2 regions of the Stenotrophomonas sp. YJH_SMC_105-26 genome follow, and region 2 is predicted to be linked to the other one. Evidence: predicted binding sites of a transcription regulator. Region 2 holds the regulator's gene; the other holds the start of a gene.
The links. Region 2 encodes sigma-54, which starts transcription at its own class of promoters, with help from an activator protein. Its sites were predicted from a motif close to TGGCACGNGCNTTGC; they were not measured.
Positions count from the first base shown of each region.

Region 1: flgB (flagellar basal body rod protein FlgB) is a predicted target of sigma-54. The motif match lies at 1,493-1,507, and genes of this name have one in related genera.

Region 1 covers NZ_JCAFSD010000019.1:2,702-6,409, forward strand. The annotation lists gene flgA (flagellar basal body P-ring formation chaperone FlgA) at 1-187, opposite strand, end outside; gene AC5P7F_RS21415 (chemotaxis protein) at 446-1,390, shown strand; gene flgB (flagellar basal body rod protein FlgB) at 1,542-1,937, shown strand; gene flgC (flagellar basal body rod protein FlgC) at 1,941-2,348, shown strand; gene AC5P7F_RS21430 (flagellar hook assembly protein FlgD) at 2,372-3,055, shown strand; gene flgE (flagellar hook protein FlgE) at 3,088-3,708, shown strand, end outside.
Region 2 covers NZ_JCAFSD010000002.1:96,817-100,524, forward strand. The annotation lists gene hprK (HPr(Ser) kinase/phosphatase) at 1-550, opposite strand, end outside; gene AC5P7F_RS07365 (PTS sugar transporter subunit IIA) at 547-999, opposite strand; gene hpf (ribosome hibernation-promoting factor, HPF/YfiA family) at 1,021-1,338, opposite strand; gene AC5P7F_RS07375 (RNA polymerase factor sigma-54) at 1,397-2,818, opposite strand; gene lptB (LPS export ABC transporter ATP-binding protein) at 2,859-3,578, opposite strand; gene lptA (lipopolysaccharide transport periplasmic protein LptA) at 3,578-3,708, opposite strand, start outside.

The DNA of each region.
Region 1 (3,708 bases), on a different contig from region 2:
CCTGCAACGCGCTGCCACATTTCGGCAGGCGCAGCGCATCGGCCACCTGCGCCTCGCCTTCGCTGCCGGCCGGCAGTGTCGACAATGCGGCCGCGCGGATGCTGGCCACCGGTTGCCAGTCGGCAGCCGCCGCCCACGGCGCAGCAGCGGCCAGTGCAAGGGCCAGTAGGGATGTGATCCGGCGCATGGCGCCTCCTGTCGATGGGATCTGGCCCAGCAGCGTGCAAGGGGTGTGCCAGAGACCGGGTCCCGTTGATCGGATCCGGGATGGGGATTCGACCGGATGGGTAGAGTCGACTGCCAGTCGACTTTCGCGCGAAGCGCGGGGTTTCCCGTGATCGGATCGAAGAGCAGTCGACTGACAGTCGCTCTACAAAAGCGGTGTGGAGCGCGCGGACGACAGAGCGCCCTCAAGTTCCGCCCCCACCACGCCGATACAGCAGCCATGTCCCATGACCTGCTCAACCGGATCGACCAGCGGACCCGACTGGCCGGCCACAACCGCCTGGCGCTGCTGCTGTTCCGCCTCGGCGGACGTCAGCTTTTTGGCGTCAATGTCTTCAAGGTGCAGGAAGTCCTGCGCCGCCCGGAGCTGTTCCAGGTGCCCGGCCTGCCCAGCCAGTTCTCCGGCGTGGCCGACGTGCGCGGCCGCTCGGTGCCGGTACTGGACCTGGGCCTGGCGATCGGCCACCCCGAGCGCGAACCGGACGCGGACACCTCGCCCGGCTACCTGGTCGTCACCGAATTCAACCGCTCGATCCAGGGCTTCCTGGTCAGTGGCGTCGAACGCATCGTCAACATCGCGGTGGAAGACATCCACCCGCCACCGGAGCTGGGCGCCGAGTCGAGCTACCTGACCGCGGTGACCCGCTTCCAGGGCGAGCTGATCCAGGTGATCGACGTTGAGAGCGTGCTGGCCGATATCGCCCAGGTGCGCGGAGAAGCGGTACTCGACCCGGCAATGGCCATGCCCGCCGACGGCCCGCAGCTGCAGGTGCTGGTGGTGGACGACTCGCGCGTGGCCCGCCAGCAGATCCGCAGCGTGCTGGACCAGCTGGGCGTGGGTGCCACCCTGCTTTCCGACGGCAAGCAGGCGCTGGACCACCTGCTGCAGGTCCACGCCTCGGGGGAAAACCCGACCGAGCGCTATGCCATGGTCATCTCGGACATCGAGATGCCGGCCATGGATGGCTACACGCTGACGACGGAAATCCGGCGCCACCCGGGCCTGGCCGGCCTGTACGTGCTGCTGCACACCTCGCTGTCGGGCGTCTTCAACAACGCCATGGTCGAGCGCGTCGGCGCCAATGCGTTCGTCGCCAAGTACTCGCCGCACGAGCTGGCCGACTTCGTGCTGGACCGCCTGCGCAAGGTGGCGCTGGCGGCGTAAGGCCCGCCGAGGGGTCGGATCCCGGAACGGGCTCCGACCCCGCATCGCAACGCGTCAACCACGGGGTCAGAGCCCCTGCGGGGATCTGACCCCCTCTCCATTTGGCACACCCCTTGCAGCTTCCCGGGCAACGTTCCCGTGGGAGTGCACCGTGCGCAACCTGATTACCGACTACCTGGGCGTCCACGCCCAGGCCATGCCGTTGCGCGAACAGCGGATGAAGCTGATCGCCAGCAACCTCGGCAATGCCGACACTCCCGGCTACAAGGCCCAGGACCTGGACTTCGATGCCGCCCTGCGCCACGCCCAGGGGCAGGATGCCAATGGCCTGATGGCCACCACCCATGAGCAGCACTACGAGATCAGTAGTGGCCTGAACCCGTTCCAGATCGCGCGCGAAGGCGTGCAGCCCAGCCTGGACGGCAACACCGTCGACCCCGATGCCGAGCGTGCCGCCTATGGCCGCGCCGCACTGGAATACCGCGCCTCGCTCAGCTTCGTCGAGAGCAAGGTGCGTTCCATGCTGACCGCGATCACGGGGCAATAAGCCATGAGCAACCTGCCGATCTTCGACATCGCCGGCTCCGCGCTGCAGGCACAGTCGGTGCGCATGAGCACCATCGCCTCCAACCTCTCCAATGCCGACACCGTCGCCGGTTCCGCCGACGCCGTGTACAAGCCGCTGGAACCGATCTTCCAGGCCGTCACCAGCAAGAACGATCCCAACATCACCTCGGTGAAGGTGAAGGAGATCACCCAGAGCGAGGCCGCGCCGATCAAGCGCTACGAGCCAGGCCACCCGCTGGCCGACGCCGATGGCTACATCTACCAGCCCGATGTCGATCCGGTGGCGCAGATGGTCAACCTGATCTCGACCTCGCGCAATTACCAGGCCGGCGTGGAGATGTTGACCACCGCCAAGGAACTGGCCCTGGCCACCCTGACCATGGGCCGCTGAGGCCCGCAGCACCGGATACCGCCATGACCACCGCCGTCAACAACCAGACCAGCCAGGACGTCTATTCCGCGCTGGGCCTGAACGCCCCCAACAGCAACGCCACGAAAAAGAAGAACACGCTGGACCAGGCCGACTTCCTGCGCCTGATGACCGAGCAGCTGCAGCACCAGGATCCGCTGAAGCCGATGGACAACACGCAGATGGTCGCGCAGATGGCGCAGATGTCCACCGTGCAGGGCATCACCGATCTGAACAAGACGGTGAAGGGCTTCCAGGAGTCGATGGCCAGCGACCAGGTGCTGCGTGGCGCTGCGCTGGTCGGCCACCAGGTGCTGGTGCCGTCGGAAAAGCTGGTGCTGGAGAAGGAAGGCAATGTCGAAGGCACGGTGGCTGCACCGTCGGCCGGCATCATCACCGTGGACATCACCGACGCCAACGGCGCCAAGGTCACCTCGCTGAGCGTGGAAGCCAAGGCTGCCGGCGAAACCGCCTTCCAGTGGGACGGCAAGGATGCCAACGGCAAGCGCATGGAGCCGGGCAAGTACTCCATCGTCGCCAACCATGTCGACACCGCCGGCAAGAGCACCAAGCTGTCCACCTACGTACAGGCGCCGGTGGAGAGCGTGACCGTTGGTTCCGACGGCCTGTACCTGAACCTCAAGGGCCTGGGCACGGCCCCGATCGACTACGTGCTCCGCGTCAGCTGAGCCGCACCTTCCGCATCAACCAGGAGCATCCCATGGGCTTCAATGTCTCGCTGTCCGGCATCAACGCCGCCAACACCGACCTGAGCGTCACCGCCAACAACGTCGCCAACGTCAACACTACCGGCTTCAAGCAGTCGCGCGCGGAGTTCGCCGACCTGTTCGCTTCGACCAGCTACGGCCTGTCGAAGAACCAGACCGGCTCGGGCGTGCGCGTTTCCAACGTCGCCCAGCAGTTCATCCAGGGCCACAACGAGCAGACCGGGCGCAGCCTGGACATGGCCATTTCCGGTGAAGGCTTCTTCACCATGAACATGAATGGTTCGCGCGTGTACTCGCGTGCCGGCAACTTCCAGACCGATTCGGCCGGCTACGTGGTCAACCCGCAGGGTGCGCGCCTGCAGGTGTTCGCGCCGAATGCCGATGGCACCAACTTTGATGCCGGCCGCCTGGTCGACCTGCAGCTGCTGACCACCGACAGCCCGCCGAAGCAGACCAGCGAAGTGAAGGTTGGCTTCACCCTGCCGGCCAACGCCAAGCAGCCGACGGTGGCGACCTTCGACCCGGCCGATTCGAACAGCTACAACCACTCCAGCGGTGGCATCACCGTGTACGACTCGCTGGGCGTGAGCCACATCCAGGTCTCGTACTTCGTC
Region 2 (3,708 bases):
GCGCATCGTCGGCCACCAGGCGATGGCCGCGGCTTAGCAGCTCCAGCGCCAGCTCGCTCTTGCCCGACCCGGCCTCACCGGTGATCAGCACGCCGATGGAATAGATCTCCATGAACACGCCATGCAGGATCACCCGCGGCGCCAGCGTGCGCGCCAGGTGGTAGGACAGGTGGTTGAGCAGTTCGTGGCCGCGCTTGGGCGACAGCCACAGTGGTGTACCGGATTCATCGGCGGCCGCGCGCAGGTCTTCCGGGCACGCCTGGTTGCGGGTCAGCACCAGCGCCAGCGGATGCGACTGCATGATCTTCTCGATGGTCTCCCAACGCTGGCGGGGTTCCAGCGCGTCCAGCCAGGACAGTTCCTCGGTGCCCAGGATCTGCACCTTGTTGGGATAGATCGCATTGAGGTAGCCGGCCAGCGACGGACGCCGCGAGACCGTGTTGCCGGCCTCCAGCTCGCGTTTCTCACCGGATTTGCCAGCGGCCCAGCGCAGCCCCAGCCGCTCGCGCTGCTGTTCGAACAGTTCACGGGCGGTGATGCTGGTATTCATGCGGCACTCGCAGGTGGGGTCATGTCCAGCGCCTCGCGCAGCGCCCGGGCATCGCCGGCTTCGCGCAGGGCCTGGCGGATGTCCGGTGCGGAAAACAGCTCGGCCAGCTCGGACAGCAGCATCAGGTGCTGGTGGGTGTAGTGGGCGGGGACGGCCATCGCGAACACCAGGTCCACCGGTTCGTCGCCGCCGAAATCGACCGGGGTCGCCAGTCGCAGCAGGGCGCCACGGGGACGGTCCAGGGTCGGCGCGCGGCCGTGGGGAATGGCGATGCCGTGGCCGATCGCGGTGCTGCCCAGGGCTTCGCGCTGGCACAGGTTCAGATAGATCTGTTCGGCGTTGGCCTGGCGGCAGGCCAGCAACCCGGCGGCGGCCTGCAGGACGCTGTCACGGTCGGTGGCCGTGCAGAGCTGGGTCTGCACGGCCGCCAGGAGGTCAGTCAGGGGCATGTCTGCGGGGAACGGTGGCGATCAGCCACCATTGTCGCCCACCGGCAGCGGTGCGTGCTGCTGTTTTTTTTCCTTGTGCTTGATGACCAGGCGGTCAAGCTTGTCCGCGAGCAGGTCGATCGCGGCATACATGGTCTGGCCGCCGGCCTCGGCGTGCAGGGTCTGCCCCGGAATGTTGAGGCTGGCGTCGACGTGGTGTTCGGTCTTCTGCAGCTTGAGGGTCACCCGCGCTTCGCAGTGCTGGTCGAAGTGTTTTCCGATCCGGGCCAGCTTCTCCTCTACATAGGACTGCAGGGCCGGGGTGACTTCGACGTCTTTGCCAAACGTTTCGATGCGCATCGGGTTTCTCCTGTGTTCGGATGTGCCAATGAACCTCTCCGCCGGGCGCGGCGGCGCGTCAAGCGATTCTGACCCTTTCGTGCGAGGCGGAAATGTTCATGGCTTCACGATACTTCGCCACGGTGCGTCGCGCTACTGGAATTCCCGACGATTTGAGCAGGTCAGCCAGCTTGGCGTCAGAAAGCGGCTTGCGCGGGTTCTCGTCGTCGATCAGGCGGCGGATCATTGCCTGGATGGCCGTGCTGGACGCCTCGCCACCGCCTTCGGTATCGATGCCCGAGGCGAAGAAGGCGCGCAGCGGCAGGGTGCCGCGCGGCGTGCGCACGTGCTTGCGGGCGATCGCGCGCGACACCGTGGATTCGTGCAGGCCCAGCTCGGCGGCGATCTCGCGCAGGGTCAGCGGGCGCAGCGCCTGCTCGCCGAATTCGAGGAAGCCGGCCTGTTGCAGGATCAGGCTGCGCACCACCCGCAGCAGGGTTTCACCGCGCTGCTGCAGGCCCTTCAGCAGCCAGCGCGCCTCCTGCAGCTGGCCGCGCAGGTAGCCGGCGTCGGCCTCGCCACAGCGGCGGATCAGCTGTTCGTAGCCACGGTGGATCACCACCTTCGGCCCGGCATGGGCCGCCAGCGCTGCGCGCCAGATGCCGTTCTGCCGCCACACCACCACGTCGGGCACCACATAGGTGTCCTGCGACAGCGGCGCGATCTGCGTGCCCGGACGCGGGTCCAGCGAGCGCAGCAGCGCGACCGCCGTCTCGACCTCGTCCAGCGGCTGTTTCAGTTCATGCGCCAGCCCGGAGACGCCACTGCGCGGCAGCCGTTCCAGCGGGCCTGCGGCAATCTGTCGCGCCAGCGCCAGCCCCGGCGTGTCGGCAGGCAACACGTCCAGCTGCAGCTGCAGGCACTCGCCGAGCGTGCGCGCGGCAACGCCGACCGGGTCGAAACGCTGGATGCGATGCAGCACCGCGAGGATTTCATCCTCACCGGCATGGACCGCCGGCAGCAGGGTTTCGGCGATGGTGGCCAGCGGTTCGCGCAGGTAACCATCGTCGTCCAGGGCATCGATCAGTGCAGCGCCGATGCTGCGGTCATGCGTGGAAAGATGCGACAGGTGCAGCTGCCACAGCAGGTGGTCGGCCAGCGTTTCGGTTTCCGCCACGCGCTCGGCGGCACTGCCGGTGTCATCGTCATCGTCGAAGCTGCCACCACTGCCGGCGGCACTCCAGTCGAGTTCGGCCGGCGCCCAGTCGTCGCCGTTGTCGGTGCGTTCGGCGGGCGCGTCGGCATCGGTGCTGTCGCTGGCCTCATTGGCGGCACTGCTGTCGTTGCTGTCGGCCCAGTCCAGCAGCGGATTGCTCTCCACGGCCTGGGCGATTTCAAGCTCCAGCTCGGTCGTGGACATCTGCAGCAGCTTGATCGCCTGCTGCAGCTGGGGCGTGAGCACCAGCTGTTGTCCCAACGATGTCTGCAGCCGAGTCTTCATGCCTGTGCCGAACGGAAGGAAAGGGACCCGGCGCCTGCGGTCACAGCTTGAAGGAATCCCCAAGGTAGACGCGACGTACGTCGGCGTTGTCCAGGATCGCCTCCGGCGAGCCCTGGGCCAGCACGGTGCCCTCGGCGAGGATATACGCGCGGTCGCAGATTCCCAAGGTCTCGCGCACGTTGTGGTCGGTGATCAGCACGCCGATGCCACGCTGCTTGAGATGGGTGACGATGCGCTGGATTTCACCCACCGAGATCGGGTCGACACCGGCAAACGGTTCGTCGAGCAGGATCAGGCGCGGCTGCGCGGCAAGTGCGCGGGCGATCTCGCAGCGACGACGTTCGCCACCGGACAGGCTGGCGCCGAGCTGGTCGGCCACATGGCCCAGCTGCAGCTCGTCGAGCAGGCTGTTCAATTCGCGTTCGCGGCCGGCCGAATCCAGGTCTTCGCGAAGCTCCAGTACCAGGCGGAGGTTGTCGGCCACCGTCAGCTTGCGGAACACCGACGGCTCCTGCGGCAGGTAGCCCACGCCCTGCTTGGCACGGGTGTACATCGGATCGCTGGTGATGTCCTTGCCGTCGAGCACGATGCTGCCGGCATCGGCGGCGACCAGGCCGACGATCATGTAGAAGCAGGTGGTCTTGCCGGCACCGTTGGGGCCGAGCAGGCCCACCACTTCACCGGCGTCGAGGGTCAGCCCGAAGTCCTTGACGACTTCGCGCTGCTTGTAGCGCTTGCGCAGGCCCTTGGCGACGAGCATTACTTCTTGCTCCCGGCCGGCTTGGCCGACGTGCTGGCCGGCGCCGCCGCCTTGGGCGTGGCCGCCGGCTGTGCCGCCGCGTTCTTGTTCTTCGGCGGAATGACGGTGCGCACGCGGCTGCCATCGCCAC